2 regions of the Pseudoalteromonas sp. AOP31-A2-14 genome follow, and region 2 is predicted to be linked to the other one. Evidence: riboswitches for the same ligand, from Rfam matches in the RefSeq annotation. Region 2 holds a riboswitch; the other holds the start of a gene.
What was found. A riboswitch is a leader RNA that binds a small molecule or an ion and turns the genes downstream of it on or off. The one in region 2 is predicted to bind cobalamin.
Positions count from the first base shown of each region.

Region 1: linked by a shared signal. The riboswitch ahead of ACT3S9_RS11830 (ABC transporter ATP-binding protein) and the one ahead of ACT3S9_RS02485 (TonB-dependent receptor domain-containing protein) in region 2 are both predicted to bind cobalamin.

Region 1 covers NZ_JBQSXI010000001.1:2,542,900-2,550,762, forward strand. The annotation lists gene tal (transaldolase) at 1-609, shown strand, start outside; gene ACT3S9_RS11800 (DUF3545 family protein) at 806-994, shown strand; gene ung (uracil-DNA glycosylase) at 1,093-1,755, opposite strand; gene ACT3S9_RS11810 (cobalamin-binding protein) at 1,748-2,602, opposite strand; gene cobO (cob(I)yrinic acid a,c-diamide adenosyltransferase) at 2,602-3,201, opposite strand; gene ACT3S9_RS11820 (cobyric acid synthase) at 3,194-4,687, opposite strand; gene ACT3S9_RS11825 (FecCD family ABC transporter permease) at 4,768-5,787, opposite strand; gene ACT3S9_RS11830 (ABC transporter ATP-binding protein) at 5,771-6,592, opposite strand; cobalamin riboswitch at 6,674-6,812, opposite strand; rRNA gene rrf (5S ribosomal RNA) at 7,142-7,256, opposite strand; rRNA gene ACT3S9_RS11840 (23S ribosomal RNA) at 7,399-7,863, opposite strand, start outside.
Region 2 covers NZ_JBQSXI010000001.1:529,045-536,907, forward strand. The annotation lists gene ACT3S9_RS02455 (murein hydrolase activator EnvC family protein) at 1-120, opposite strand, end outside; gene gpmM (2,3-bisphosphoglycerate-independent phosphoglycerate mutase) at 127-1,671, opposite strand; gene ACT3S9_RS02465 (rhodanese-like domain-containing protein) at 1,866-2,297, shown strand; gene grxC (glutaredoxin 3) at 2,329-2,586, shown strand; gene secB (protein-export chaperone SecB) at 2,639-3,130, shown strand; gene gpsA (NAD(P)H-dependent glycerol-3-phosphate dehydrogenase) at 3,134-4,141, shown strand; cobalamin riboswitch at 4,276-4,451, shown strand; gene ACT3S9_RS02485 (TonB-dependent receptor domain-containing protein) at 4,501-6,354, shown strand; gene pdhR (pyruvate dehydrogenase complex transcriptional repressor PdhR) at 6,651-7,400, shown strand; gene aceE (pyruvate dehydrogenase (acetyl-transferring), homodimeric type) at 7,477-7,863, shown strand, end outside.

The DNA of each region.
Region 1 (7,863 bases), 2.0 Mb from region 2:
TTGTTAAGCCTGTACGAGAAAGAAGGCGTAAGCAAAGATAAAATCTTAATCAAGGTTGCTTCAACATGGGAAGGTATTAAAGCTGCTGAGCAACTAGAAAAAGAAGGCACTAAATGTAACTTAACCTTGCTATTTAGTGATGCCCAAGCCCGTGCTTGTGCCGATGCTAACGTATTTTTAATCTCACCATTTGTTGGCCGTATTTTAGATTGGCACGTAGCCAACGGTATGGAAAAACCAACCGATCCATTACAAGATCCTGGTGTGCAATCTGTACGCAGTATTTTTGAATTTTACAAACGCCATGATTATAAAACCGTGGTTATGGGCGCAAGCTTCCGAAATACCGGTGAAATCATTGCCTTAACTGGTTGTGACAAGCTAACGATCAGCCCTAACCTTTTAGAAGACTTAGGCAACCTTGAAGGTGCGCAAGAATACTTACTTGAAAGTGATATTGCTAAAGAGCCAAAACCAGCTCCTTTAACTGAAGCACAGTTCCGCTGGTTACATAACCAAGATGCGATGGCTACTGAAAAATTAGCCGAAGGTATCCGCTCATTTGCAGATGCACAAGAGCAACTAGAAGCACGCTTTAAAGCAATGTAACTGCTTTTTCAAGTTACATTGTTAAAATAGAAAACGTCGCAATTGCGGCGTTTTTTTATGTTTAAAAAAACAGTAAAGCTAATCCCTATTCACTAATTTATCATTTATCTGTAACATTAATGTCACTTTTTTATTCTATTTTAGCTTTGCCTGTGATATAGGTATTTTTGAGGTTCAAAATTCAATAGGAGAAGTTATGGATAGCCTAGACGATATTTTAGAGATATTAGAAGGTCCTAGTACAACAAGAAAAACCTCTCAGAAAAATAAAAAAAGAAAGTGGCGCGAAATAGAAGCTTTGAAAGACAAGCATCGTTTGCGCAAAGAACTACAGGAGCTCGACTACTTTACAGATAGTATTGCAGTTGATGAGTTAGATTTTTAACTAATCATGCAATACACCCTAACCAACTAAAAGGCCCTTTAATATTATTAAAGGGCCTTTTTAATACTAATTGCATGCACATGCATGAGTTGTTTGCATTAAACCTGCCAATCAATCGCGCTTTTTCCCTGCTCTATTAATAACTGATTAGTTTTTGAAAAGTGCTGACAGCCAAAAAAGCCACGATGAGCTGATAGCGGTGAGGGGTGTGGACCATTTAAAACAAGGTGACGTGAACTATCAATACTTTTACCTTTTTTTTGCGCATGTGCGCCCCATAAGATAAACACCACACCTTCACAATGCTGATTTATATGCGCAATTACCTCACTGGTAAACTGCTCCCAACCAAGGTGTTTGTGTGAATGTGCTTGGCCCTGTTCAACGGTTAGTACCGTGTTTAGTAAAAACACCCCTTGCTCTGCCCAGCGTTGTAAGTAACCATGCTCAGGGATGCTAAAGCCCGCAATATCAGTTGCCAGCTCTTTATAAATATTTTTAAGTGAAGGTGGTAATTTAGTTACTTCAGGTAATACTGAGAAACACAAGCCATGCGCTTGCCCTTCACCATGGTATGGGTCTTGTCCAAGTATGACCACTTTAATGTCACTCAGTGGTGTTGCATCAAATGCGCTAAACACTTGTGATGCTGGCGGGTATACAACAGCCCCTTCACTGCGTTTTTGCGCAACGATGTCAAGAGTCTCTTGCATGTAGGGTTTTGCACACTCAGTTTTTAAAAAGCTTTGCCAATTACTCATATAGCCTCCTTGAAACGGCGCGAGAGTCATCTATTTTAGTACACATATCATCCAGCCCTTCGAGCACACGTGTTGTAAAGCGGTGTAATACATCAGCATTAACACTAATAAACTGATTATGTTGTATAGCAGGCACTTCAGGCCATTGTGACCAATCAATCACGGCTTGCTGCTTTTGTGATTTTTCATCTGGTAAGATAATTACCTCAGGCTTTGCGACAACAACATTTTCAATGCTGATCTGCGGATAATCTGTGCGGCTATTTGCAAACACATTACGGCCTTGGCAAATGTCGATCAATTGATTGATCCAAGTATTTTTGCCAACCGTCATCATCGGCTCTGGCCATAGCTGATAAAATATCGCCACCTTACTTTTATCTTTATATTTGGCTTTAATTACAGCAATGTTATTTTCAAATTTAGTTGCGGCCTGCTCAGCTGATTGCTCGCGCCCGGTGAGTGCACCTAAGCGGCGCAGTTCATACGGGACTTTATCAACCTCACTGGCATCACTATATGAAACTTCAATACCAAAACTTTTAATACGCGCTAAATCTTCCGCTTTGCTACCCGTTTTCCATGCCAGAACCAGGTCCGGTTTAAGCGCTAATAGCTTTTCTAGTTGAATACCTTGATGACCGCCAATACGAGGGATATTATTAGCTGCTGCTGGAAAGTCTGAATATTCTACAGTACCTACGATTTGCTCACCGGCCCCTATTTCAAAAAGATTCTCAACAATATGTGGTGCCAGGGCGATGATTCTTAACTGCTGCTTGCTTGAAGCCAAAGCAAGGTTAATGCTTTGTATGGCGACGAACAGAATAAGGACAAGCCTAACCATTAGTAATCAAAGCCTATTTGTGCTTTGACACCGGCATCAAATGCGTGTTTAACATTACGCACTTCACTGACGGTATCAGCTAAATCAGTTAATTTACGGTGCGCGCCACGCCCTGTAATGATTAAAGACTGCATTGGCGGACGGTTAGCGATAACCTCCAGCGCTTCATCTAAATCAATGTAGCCGTAAGTGATCATATAAGTGATTTCATCAAGTAACACTAAGTTAATTGATTCATCGGCCAACATTCGTTTAGCTTCTTGCCAGGTAGTTTGCGCTGCAACCGTGTCTGATTCTTTATTTTGCGTCTCCCAAGTAAAACCAGTATTCATAATAGCAAACTCAACGCCTGCGCCTTGTAGCACATTACGCTCACCACACGGCCAAGTCCCCTTAATAAACTGACACACAGCGGCTTTCATGCCGTGGCCTACACAGCGTGTTACCGTGCCAAAACCTGAGGTTGATTTACCTTTACCATTGCCGGTAATAACCTGAAAAACACCTTTTTCTGTTTGTGCGGCAGCAATACGCTCATCAACTTTGCTTTTTACTTTTTGTTGGCGTTGTTGGTGCTTGTCGTTACTTATGTCACTCATGATCAACTCCCTCCCAGTTTTGATAAATTTGCGTTATTTTGTCTAAATCTAAATGCTCTTTGCACATATTCGCTAAGCGCGTTAATTGCTGTTCGCGATGTGTGTCTATGTCTATTAACTGAGTTATACCACTATTTGGCAATACCCAATCAAGTATTAATTGAGTGGCGCTACTGTTATCAAACAGGCCGTGTAAGTAAGTGCCTGCTATATTATTATCATCAGATATAAAGCCATCATGTGCTACATTATGCGGATGCTCAGTAAACTTTAAAAAAGGCTGTTCAAGTGCAGGACCTTGGCTGCTGCCCGCATGTATCTCATAGCCTTTAACACTTGCCTTTTTAGTGTTTAAGTAAATAACACCCGAGGCTTGAGTCAATACTTTTTGCACACCTAGTTGTGTTTTAAGCTGTGCAAGTGCTAAACCTTTAGCGTGTTTTTGGCTAGATTCAACACCTGTTAAATCAAAAATATCCGTACCTAACATTTGTAAACCACCGCAAATCCCCAATACTTTGCCACCATAACGAAGGTGGCGTTTTATTTGGCTCTCCCACCCTTCATTTTTTAAAAAAGCCAAATCACTAATGACATTTTTACTGCCTGGAATAATAATTAAATCAACATCTGGGATTACTTGGGTATGACGAATATAGTTAATATCAATATAAGGGTTTAATCGCAGGGCATCAAAATCTGTATGGTTGCTAATATGTGGCAAAAGTAACACCGCTATTTTTACTTTCCCTTGGTTCACTTGATTATCAACCACGAGAGCATCTTCAGCATCGAGTGCTAAATCATGTAAATACGGTAATACGCCAAGTACAGGTTTACCAGTATATTCCTCTAACCAATCAAGGCCGCTTTGTAGCAAACTTAAATCGCCTCGAAAACGGTTGATCACAAAACCTTGCACCCGGGCTTGCTCTGACTCGCTTAAAAGTGCCAATGTGCCAATTAAATGCGCAAAAACACCGCCTTTATCAATATCAGCTATAATGATTACAGGACAATCAACTGCTTCAGCGTAACCCATATTGGCGATATCACCTGCGCGTAGGTTTATCTCAGCAGGGCTGCCCGCGCCTTCAACTACTAATAGCTCAAACTCTTCACTTAAACGTTGTTGTGAGACAAGCACCGCATTCATCGCTACTTGTTTATAGTTATGATAAGCGTCTGCTTCCATGTTACTAATCGCTTTACCATGAATAATCACTTGTGCACCAGTATCGCTATTCGGCTTGAGTAAAACAGGGTTAAAATCAATCCTCGGCGCGACTTTAGCGGCTATTGCTTGTAGTGCCTGCGCTCGACTAATCTCACCGCCATCTTCTGTTACAGCACTATTGAGCGCCATATTTTGCGGTTTAAACGGCGCTACTTTAATACCTTGATCTACAAATACCCGACAAAGCGCTGCAACTAAGGTACTTTTACCCGCATCAGATGTCGTGCCTTGGATCATAATCGTTTTCATAGTCATCTTATTTTAGAATATCAGCGTAACTCAACTAATAGTATTGCTATAATTAAGGCTAAGCTTTGAAAGTTGTATCATTAACACCTTCGTTTTTTAAAACACAGTAAAGATAGAAAGAATACACTACCTATCGCCGAGGTGATCACACCAATAGGTAACTCTTGGTTATTCATGATACTGCGTGAGAGCACATCAACCCAAACCATAAAAGTACCGCCAACAAAGGCCGTCATAGCAAGCCCAGTTACCGTACCTTGAGAGACAAAAAAGCGTACAATATGGGGGATCATCAAACCAACAAAACCAATACCACCACATAAAGCCACTAATACAGCGGTGATCAACGAGCTTAAAATCAACATTAATAATCTAAACCGCTGAACTGGAATGCCGAGTGTTGCCGCACTTTCATCGCCAAGTAACATAGCATTAAGTTGACGCCTAAAGCCCATCATCAAAGCAGTGCAACTGAGTATTACCAAAGCAGGTAGCCACAATGAGTGCCACTGCGCACGAGAAAAACTGCCAAGACTCCAAAATAAAATAGCAGTGATCGCTTGCGGATCGCTAAAATAAAGCAATAAGCTGGTAAATGCGCTGAACAAAAATGATAGCGCGACGCCCGCCAGCAACATAGTTTCAACTTGCCCTGAGCCTTTACGCCCAGCAATAACAACTAATAAAACCATTGCTAGCATACTGCCAACAAATGCAGCTAGTGACATTGAAAAACCTGCACTAATGCCAGTTAACGTTATAAAACACACCACACCAAATGAGGCACCTGAAGAAATACCAAATAAATACGGATCGGCAAGTGGGTTACGTGTCACTGTTTGCAGGATAAGCCCTGCAATTGCTAAACCAGATCCCGCTAAGAATGCTAATAATGTGCGAGGCATACGTAGCTGCCAAATAATTCGCTCAATAAAAGGTTCGCTTCCTTGCCCAAACCACTGACCGAACCATTGCCCAACAACACTGTTATAAACATCAATAAACTTACTAGGCGCGGCACCAAAATTTAAAGCAGCAAAAATACTCAATACACTTAACGTTATGGTTAAAATAAGACTGAACTTATTTTTTAGCTGCATCACGCTCTCCAATTTGATAACCGTAAAAGTAAGTTATATGTGGAATGGTCTTATCACGGCTTTGCGGATGAGTTGATACTTTTGCGCATACACCAAAAACCTCACTAAGCATTTTCTCAGTAATAACCTCTTGAGGTTTGCCTGCTGCAACTATTTCTCCTTGATTTATAACAAGGAGTTCGTCACAAAGACTAGCGGCTAAATTTAAATCGTGGAATGAAGCAAGTACGGTAACATTTAAAGACTTTGCCAGCTCCATTAACTGTATTTGATATTTCACGTCAAGATGGCTGGTCGGCTCATCCATGATCAGAAGTTGTGGCCTTTGCACTATCGCACGGGCTATCAGCGCACGTTGTTTTTCCCCACCTGAAAGCGAATCAAATACTTGATTACTATGCTCAGTTAAATCAACTTGTGCAATTGCTTGCTGAATAAGTTTTTTATCATCATTTGTTGTGCCACTAAAAAGGCGTTTGTGTGGCGTTAGGCCAAGGCTTACCACATCAAAAAGAGAAAGGTTAAATTGTGAAGGCGTTTCTTGTAAAACAACAGCAACCTGCTTAGCATAATCATCTGAATTAAGTTGCCAAATATCATGCCCTGAAAGTCGTACATCGCCTTTACTGGGCTTACAATAGCGATAAATACAGCGAAGTAAACTTGATTTTCCAGCCCCATTTGGTCCCAGTAAACCAATAAACTTACCGTGATCTACTGATAAGTTTATACTTTTAAGAACTTCTGTATCAGCAACAGCCCACGATAGCTCATTCACTGTTATTAGCGGTGTGTTTATCTGCAATGTATGTCTCTGCTCGAAGCGTAAAACCCATACAGTAAACACCAGTACAAAGACTTGCGTATAAAGTGAGTTTACCCGCTCATTGATGAAATAAAGGTGTTTAGTATCTGACTTACAGTATGAACTGTTTACAGTTGCGGGAACAGCTAAGGATTTTCACCTCATTCCTAAACACTCGTCTATTATGAGCAGGTTAGTAAATATTTCAATTAATATTTAAAGTAGAATTTATGAGGTTCTTTTTTGAAGGGGGAATATGAGGCACTGAAGTATTCTTGGTGTTCTTTTCACTTTCCCGTGGACGTAAAAAGCCCGACGCTTTCGAATTGGGCTTTCTTTAATTTGAAGCCGGGTAATGCGTAGTGCCGACACCGGTAGAGAGTCGCATAACAAATACGACACTGTCTTTGCAAGGGCTCGCCCAGAGCGGCTGTGTTTCACTACTGAGTTCGCTACGGGGTCCTGGATTGGGGTATTGGCTTGGTGTTTTTACTTTACTCCAGACGTAAAAAAGCCCGACTCAATGAGCCGGGCTTTCTACAATTTGAAGCCTGGTAATGTCCTACTTTCGCATAACAAATGCTACACTATCATCGGCGCTGTTTCGTTTCACTACTGAGTTCGGCATGGAGTCAGGTGGGTCCAAAACGCTATTGTCACCAAGCAAATTTGGGCGTTAATTCGTATCACTACAAACTAACTGAATTTGGAAATTCTGATAATATTTTTTAAGTCTTTCTGCGTAATATCTACTTTAGTCATATTAACTTCTGTCAAACTGTCACACAAAACGCGTTTGGCGTTGTATGGTTAAGCCTCACGGGTAATTAGTACAAGTTAGCTTAACATGTCACCATGCTTCCACATCTTGCCTATCAACGTTGTAGTCTTCAACGGCCCTTCAGAGACTTTAAAAGTCTAGTGAGAAATCATCTCGAGGCCTGCTTCGCGCTTAGATGCTTTCAGCGCTTATCAGTTCCGAACGTAGCTACCGGGCAATGCCATTGGCATGACAACCCGAACACCAGCGGTTCGTTCACTCCGGTCCTCTCGTACTAGGAGCAACCCCTCTCAATTCTCAAACGCCCACGGCAGATAGGGACCGAACTGTCTCACGACGTTCTAAACCCAGCTCGCGTACCACTTTAAATGGCGAACAGCCATACCCTTGGGACCGACTTCAGCCCCAGGATGTGATGAGCCGACATCGAGGTGCCAAACACCGCCGTCGATATGAACTCTTGGGCGGTATCAGCCTGTTATCCCCGGAG
Region 2 (7,863 bases):
AAGTGCACTTTGAATTTCTGATAGGTCTTTTTTAGTACGATCTTCGTTAGCTGTTACCGCAGTAACAGCTAACGAAGTAAGTATTAACGTACGACATAAGAATTTGTTAATACTATTCATAATACCTTACTTCAATTTCATGATAGGTTTGCCAGTCATTTCGCTGGGTTGTTCCATGCCCATTAAATGTAGCATTGTTGGTGCAACATCGCTCAACGCTTTGCCTTCACTTGCGTTTGCATCACGGCCAACATAAATAAAAGGTACTGGCTCGCTGGTATGCGCGGTGTGGGCTTGGCCTGTTTTAGGGTTTGTCATCTGCTCTGCATTACCGTGATCAGCTGTGATCAGTGCTTCGCCGCCGTATTCTTTTAAGGCTGCAACAACGCGGCCAATACAATTATCAACAGCTTCACACGCTTTTACTGCGGCTTCAAATACACCTGAGTGGCCAACCATATCGCCGTTTGGATAGTTACAAATAATGGCATCGTACTGGCCACCTTTAATCGCTTCAATAAGCTTGTCGGTAAGCATTTCTGAGTTCATCTCAGGCTGTAGGTCGTAAGTTGCTACTTGTGGTGAAGGAATAAGTTCGCGGGTTTCGCCTTTAAATTCGTCTTCACGGCCGCCACTAAAGAAGAATGTTACATGAGCGTACTTTTCAGTTTCTGATATACGAAGCTGTGTTTTTTCGTGTTTTTCAAACCATTCACCAAGCACGTTAGTTAGTGGCTCTGGTGAAAACGCCGATGGTGCATCAATAGTGGCGGCGTATTCGGTCATCATCACAAAACCACTGAGGTTTGGTGATTTTTGTTTTTTGAAGCCATCAAACTCTTTTTCGACGAAAGCGCGAGTAATTTCACGAGCGCGATCGGCTCTAAAGTTTGCAAATATAAGCGTGTCGCCATCATTTATTTGAACAGCTGACTTGCTTTTAGGAGTAATGGTGGTTGCTTCAACAAATTCATCGTTTTCGTCACGTTCATAGGCTGCGTCAATAGCTTCTACACCTGTCGTGTAGTTATACTCGCCTACACCACAAGCCATTACGTTATAGGCTTTTTCTACACGGTTCCAGCGGTTATCTCTGTCCATGGCATAGTAACGCCCCACTAATGACGCTAAACGACCGCAGCCTAACGTTGCAAATAATGCTTCGATACGCTCTATTGATGCTTTGGCGCTGCGAGGAGGAGTGTCGCGGCCATCTAAGAAACCATGAAAGTAAACTTCCTTAGCGCCACGCTTTGCAGCCAGCTCAATGGTTGCCACGATATGATCTTCATGGCTGTGAACACCACCTGGGCTTAATAAACCCATAATATGCACGGCTTTACCTGCATTTACAGCTTTGTCTATGTTTTCAACCAGTACTGGGTTGCTATCGAATTCGCCGTCTTCAATCGCTTTAGTGATGCGAGTAAAGTCTTGGTAAACTACGCGCCCTGCGCCTAAATTAACATGACCTACTTCAGAGTTGCCCATTTGACCATCAGGAAGCCCAACATCTAAACCTGAACCTGAAATTAGAGTGTGTGGACGAGTCGCCCAAAGTTCATCTAAAACGGGTGTATTAGCCGCTAAGATTGCATTGCTTTGCGTATCTTCACGGTATCCCCAACCGTCTAAAATCATTAATACTAAAGGTTTTTTATGTTGTGTCATTTTAGCTCCTGAAAATTGCCACCTGTTGGACGCTTAGCATACCGTGTTTTAAGTTCTGGATCAGCATGCAAAGGCCGATATTAAAATATTTCACTCACTGGTAATTTAAAACCAAGCACGTATACTTGCGTGGCAGTAGTTTAACACGCTTATTAATACCCATTTTATGAGCAAAACTTGATAGTGGAAAATACATGGATCAATACATTGAATTTATCGGCAATCACCCGATTTTAAGCATTATTTGGCTGGCATTGGTGGCAATGATCATCGGCGGCTGGTTTAAGAGTAAGTTTTCAGCCATTCGTCAAATAAATCCGCAACAGCTCACGTTATTAATTAACCGTGAAGATGGTCAGGTCGTCGATATACGTGCGCAAAAAGAATTTAATGCGGGCCGTATCTCAGGTGCTGAGCACCTTAGTCCTGAAAAAGCCAAACAATCTGACTTCTCAAGCCTTGAAAAGTTTAAGAGTAAACCCATTATATTGGTATGTACCACAGGCATGACTGCCTCAGGTATCGCAACCGCAATGCATAAAGCGGGTTTTGAGTCGGTTTATGTATTATCAGGTGGTATGGGTGCTTGGCAAAGTGCGAGCCTACCAACAACCACAGGTCGTTAATTTAGTTTAGCAGGCTGATTGAGGAATATTTATGAGTAATGTTGTACTGTACACCAAAGCATATTGCCCTTTTTGTCAACGCGCACTGGCGTTATTAACAAGTAAAGGTGTTGATTTCAAAAATATTGATATTGGTGTGCAACCTGAATTACGAGACGAAATGATTGCTAAAGCAGGCGGGGCTAGCACCGTGCCACAAATCTTTATTAATGATGAGCATATCGGCGGTTGTGACGAAATGATGGCAATTGAGGCACAAGGTAAACTTGACGCCAAATTAAACGCCTAAATATTACTAATAAAAATATTTATTATAAAAACGATTAAAGTTAGGAATTACAATGAACGAAGAAAATCAAACACCAGCAGCTGCACAAGAAAACGCCGGCGCACAATTTACTATTCAACGTATTTATACTAAAGACGTGTCTTTTGAAACGCCAAATTCACCGGCTATTTTTCAAAAAGAATGGACACCAGAAGTTAAGCTTGACCTTGATACACGTTCAAACAAATTAGATGAAGGCGTGTTTGAGGTTGTTTTAGCCTTAACGGTAACAGCTTCAATTGGTGAAGAAACGGCATTCTTATGTGAAATTCAACAAGCGGGTATTTTTACTATTGCTGAAGTTGAAGAAGTACAGCTGGCGCATATGTTAGGCGCATTTTGCCCGAACGTATTGTTCCCGTATGCACGTGAAGCGGTATCAAACTTAGTTAACCGTGGTACATTCCCACAGCTTAATCTTGCACCTGTAAACTTTGATGCGTTATTCGCACAATATATGCAGCAACGTGCAGCGCAAGCTGAACAGGCTCCTGCAGACGCATAAGCCATGAGTACAGCAAATTCAGCTGTTACAGTATTAGGGGCGGGGTCGTATGGCACCGCCCTTGCTATTTGCTTAGCCCGAAATGGTCACTACGTGACGCTTTGGGGGCGCAATAGCGACGACGTTGCCACGCTTGCAGCTGAGCGGAAAAATCAACGTTACTTGCCCGATGTCACTTTCCCTGACACGCTTCACCTTGAAGCCGATTTACATACCGCCGTTAGTGCCAGTAAAATTATATTAGTGGTCGTACCAAGCCATGCTTTTGGTGATACTTTACAGCAAATAAAACCCTCTCTTCGTGAAGGCGCTGAAGTTGCGTGGGCGACTAAAGGGCTTGAACCTGATACAGGACGTTTGTTACAAGAAGTGGCACAGCAAGAGCTCGGTGATGACGTGCCGCTGGCGGTTGTTTCAGGCCCGACATTTGCCAAAGAAATGGCAATAGGGCTACCAACGGCTATTTCTGTTTCATCAACCTCAACAGTGTTTGCTAAACAGCTTGCAGATTTACTGCATTGCGGGCGTTCATTTCGGGTGTATAACAATAATGACTTTATTGGTATTCAACTCGGTGGGGCAGTTAAAAATGTAATTGCGATTGGTGCGGGAATGTCAGATGGTTTTGGTTTTGGTGCTAATGCACGCACAGCCTTGATCACTCGAGGTTTAGCAGAGCTTTGCCGATTAGGCTGCGCACTCGGTGCTAAGTCAGAAACCTTTATGGGGATGGCTGGGCTAGGTGATTTGATTTTAACTTGCACCGACAATCAATCGCGTAATCGTCGCTTTGGTTTAGCGCTTGGTAAAGGTGAAGGCGTTGAAGCTGCTATCGAATCTATTGGTCAGGTGGTTGAAGGCTATCGTAATACCAAAGAAGTGTATTTACTTGCCCAGCGTGCCGGTATTGAAATGCCTATTACTGAGCAAATCTACCAAGTGCTTTATGAGAATAAAGACGTTAAGGAAGCCGCAATGGCATTACTGGGACGCGAGCAACGCTCAGAGTAATACACTGTAAATACTTAATGTTAATTATAAGCGCTACTTTTGTAGCGCTTTTTTTATGTTTTCGATTCTGGCTTTATAGCTGTATAGACGTCCATTGACATTGTTCCCTAAAATAATCACAATAGCGGCCTATTTTCAGGGTGCTTGTGGTTATTTATTTTTCAGGAGAGTTGATAAATACCATGAGATAATCGGGAAGTTGGTGAAGTTCACAGGATTGTGATACTTAATCCAGCACTGCCCCCGCAACGGTGATGGGTTTTATCTATTTTATTAATGATAATCCCTAAGTCCGGAGACCGGCCCTGAAGCAAATTTACTACTAGTACTTGTGCGGTGGGCGCGGGTTAGGGGAAATCATGTTAACTAAATCTACTTTAGGCGTAGCTGTGTCTGCTGCGTTGTCTTTTTCTGTGTCTGCACAGCAACCAATCGAACGTATTACTGTGTCAGCAAACAAATTTGAGCAGTCGATCACCGATGTACTGGCAAGCGTTGATGTTATTGAACGCAGTGATATTGAGCAAACCAATGTGCGTGACTTGCCTAGTTTACTAGCGACTCAAGTCGGTTTTCAAATCAATAATAATGGTGGTTTTGGGCAAAATTCAGGTGTTTCGCTGCGTGGTTCGGGCTCTCGCCATACACTTATTTTGATTGATGGTGTGCGAGTCGGCTCGGCCACCCTTGGTTATAAAGCGATTAGTAATATTCCGCTAAATTCAATTGAACGCATTGAGGTTATTAAAGGCTCTCGAGCGGCAGTTTATGGATCGGATGCCTTAGCTGGGGTTATCAACATTATTACTCGCCAAGCGGAAAACGTGATCCTTGATGCAACTTTTGGCTCTGATGCTTATCAAAATTATCAAGTTGCGGCGAGTACTCAGGTCGATGGATTTAGCGCCGGTGTTAATGCAGGCTTTGAAAAAACAGATGGTTTTGATGCCTTGCAAGGTGTTGCACCTGATGAAGATAGTTATGAGAATAAAAACATTGGCTTTAATGCTCGTTTTGATGCTGCTGCATTGGGTGTATTTAAAGCGCGTGGGCAATACAGTGAAGGCTATGCACAATATGATAGCGCTTTTTCACCAGCCGATAGCACCATTGAGCAGAATGATTTTGAAAATTACCAGGCATTGCTAGGGTGGGCTAAATCATTCAATAAGCAAACTCACAGTGTCGATGTTGCGTTATCTAGTGATAACTCAGACAACACGTATATTGCTTATACGGGTAATGCCACTACAGATACGTTTGATACAAAGCGTGAGCAAGTAGATTACAACGGCCAGTACTTGGTTTCATCTACTTTTAATATCAGCGGCGGTGTTAACTGGTATAAAGATAATATAGAAACAAACCCAGACTGTATTGAAACGGGCAGTTGTTATAGCAAAGATAGCCGTAAGGTTTTGGCGGGTTTTCTAGGCGGTTATTATGATAATGACGCGCTACTTGCAAACATCACCGTTCGTCATGACGATGATGAACAGTTTGGTAGTGAAGTAACTTATACGGCGGCTGCAGGTTACCACTTAAACGACCGTGCTACTTTTAGAGCAAGCCAAAGTACTGGCTTTAAAGCGCCTACATTTAATGACTTGTACTTTCCAGGCTCTGGTAATGCAAGCTTACAGCCTGAAATATCAAAAAACCAAGAGCTAGGCCTAGCTGTTAACTTTACGGATGTTGCGGTTGATGTGTCTATATTTCGAAATGATTTTGAAAATAAAATAGCGTGGGCACCTAACGATGCAGGACAGTGGCAACCGAGCAATATAAATGAAGCACGCCACGAAGGGGTCGAATTTAGCTTTGAGCAGCATATTTGGGGTTTTGATCACCTATTTAATTTTACCTACCTAACTGCCGAAGATACCGAAACAGGTCAGTCGTTAGTATATGTAGCACCGCGTACAGTCAACTGGTCACTTGCTAAGCAGTGGCAAGATTTCGATACTAGCCTCGATATGGTTTACCGTAGTGCTCGTGAGGGCAAAGTAACCACGTTGAGTTCTTATACACTGTGGAACTTAGCGGCTAACTATCAGCTAACTGACGAGTTGGCATTATCGTTACGCATTGAGAACTTACTTGATAAAGAATATAACGCTGTAGATGCCAATACTGATTTCACCACAGGACGGGTCAATTATTATAATACGCCCGATCGTCGCTTCTTTGTTGGTGCAAGCTACCAGTTCTAACCCCCAATACCCAAGTCCGCATCTTAAGCTGACTTGGGTATATTGTCTGGTCAGACCATTTGAATTTTGGCCCTAAACTACTCTCTATCTCTTGTGTTTATTGACCCTGTTTAATCTTTATGCAAAATACGTTAGTCTAGTTTAGCTGCGCTATAGCCTAGCTAAATTGACAGCAAACGGGCTTTTTGATAACGTATGGTTTAAATTTGGTATGACCAATTTACCTTTTGGTCTTGGCTATGCAGTTAAACTGATATTTATTTCTCTTTAAATGCATATTATATGGGCGTTGACGAATGTCTTTAAAGATTAAAGCAGCAAAACTTTCAGATGTTATTTTACAGCAACTTGAGAATATGATTCTTGAGGGCTCGCTAGCACCGGGAGAAAAGTTGCCCCCAGAGCGTGAACTTGCAAAGCAATTTGAAGTATCGCGTCCTTCTTTACGTGAAGCCATTCAGAAACTCGAAGCAAAAGGACTGGTTACTCGTCGTCAAGGCGGGGGAACTTTTGTGAAAAATCAGCTCGAAGAAGGACTCACTGATCCGTTATTTGATTTGATTAGCAAGCACCCTGAGTCACAGTTTGATTTACTTGAATTTCGTCATGCGTTAGAAGGTATAGCCGCTTACTACGCAACGATGCGAGGTACGCGTAATGACTTTATTAAAGTAAAAGCAAACTTTGATAAAATTGCTTTGGTTAATGATAACTTACAGCAAAAAGCCAAAGCGATTAATGCATTTCACTTTAGTGTTGCAGAAGCGTCTCATAATGTGGTTTTACTACATTTAGTAAGAGGTATGCAGGCACTGCTAGAACAAAATGTTTTACAGAATTTAACGGTCTTGTTAGAGAAGCAGCACATTAGTAAGCAGCTAGCAGAACATCGCCGTTTATTGATGGATGCAGTGATTGAAGGGAATCCAGAGCAGGCCCGTCTTGCTAGTAATGCGCATTTAGCCTTTATTGAAGAAGCGTTACTTGAAGCAGGCAAAGAGCATTCGCGAATTGAACGCAGTTTAAGACGCACCAAACAAAATTAAGCAAGTACTGTATTTGACACGCAATAAACAGTATTAATTAAAAACATTCGTATTTTAAACATAAGGAAACCTCCATATGTCTGAAGTCAATAAAATTGACGTAGACGCGCTAGAAACCCAAGAGTGGTTACAAGCTCTTGAATCAGTTGTGCGCGAAGAAGGTGTTGAACGAGCTCAGTTTTTACTTGAGCAAGTGTTAGAGCAAGCCCGTTTAGATGGCGTTGATATGCCAACTGGCACAACGACTAACTACGTTAATACTATACCTGTAGATCAAGAGCCGGCGTATCCGGGTGATGTGAATGTTGAGCGTCGAATCCGTTCAATCATCCGCTGGAATGCGATTATGATCGTATTGCGTGCGTCTAAAAAAGATCTCGACTTAGGCGGCCATATGGCATCTTACCAGTCGTCTGCAGCGTTTTATGAAGTGTGTTTTAACCATTTCTTTAAAGCGCCAAAC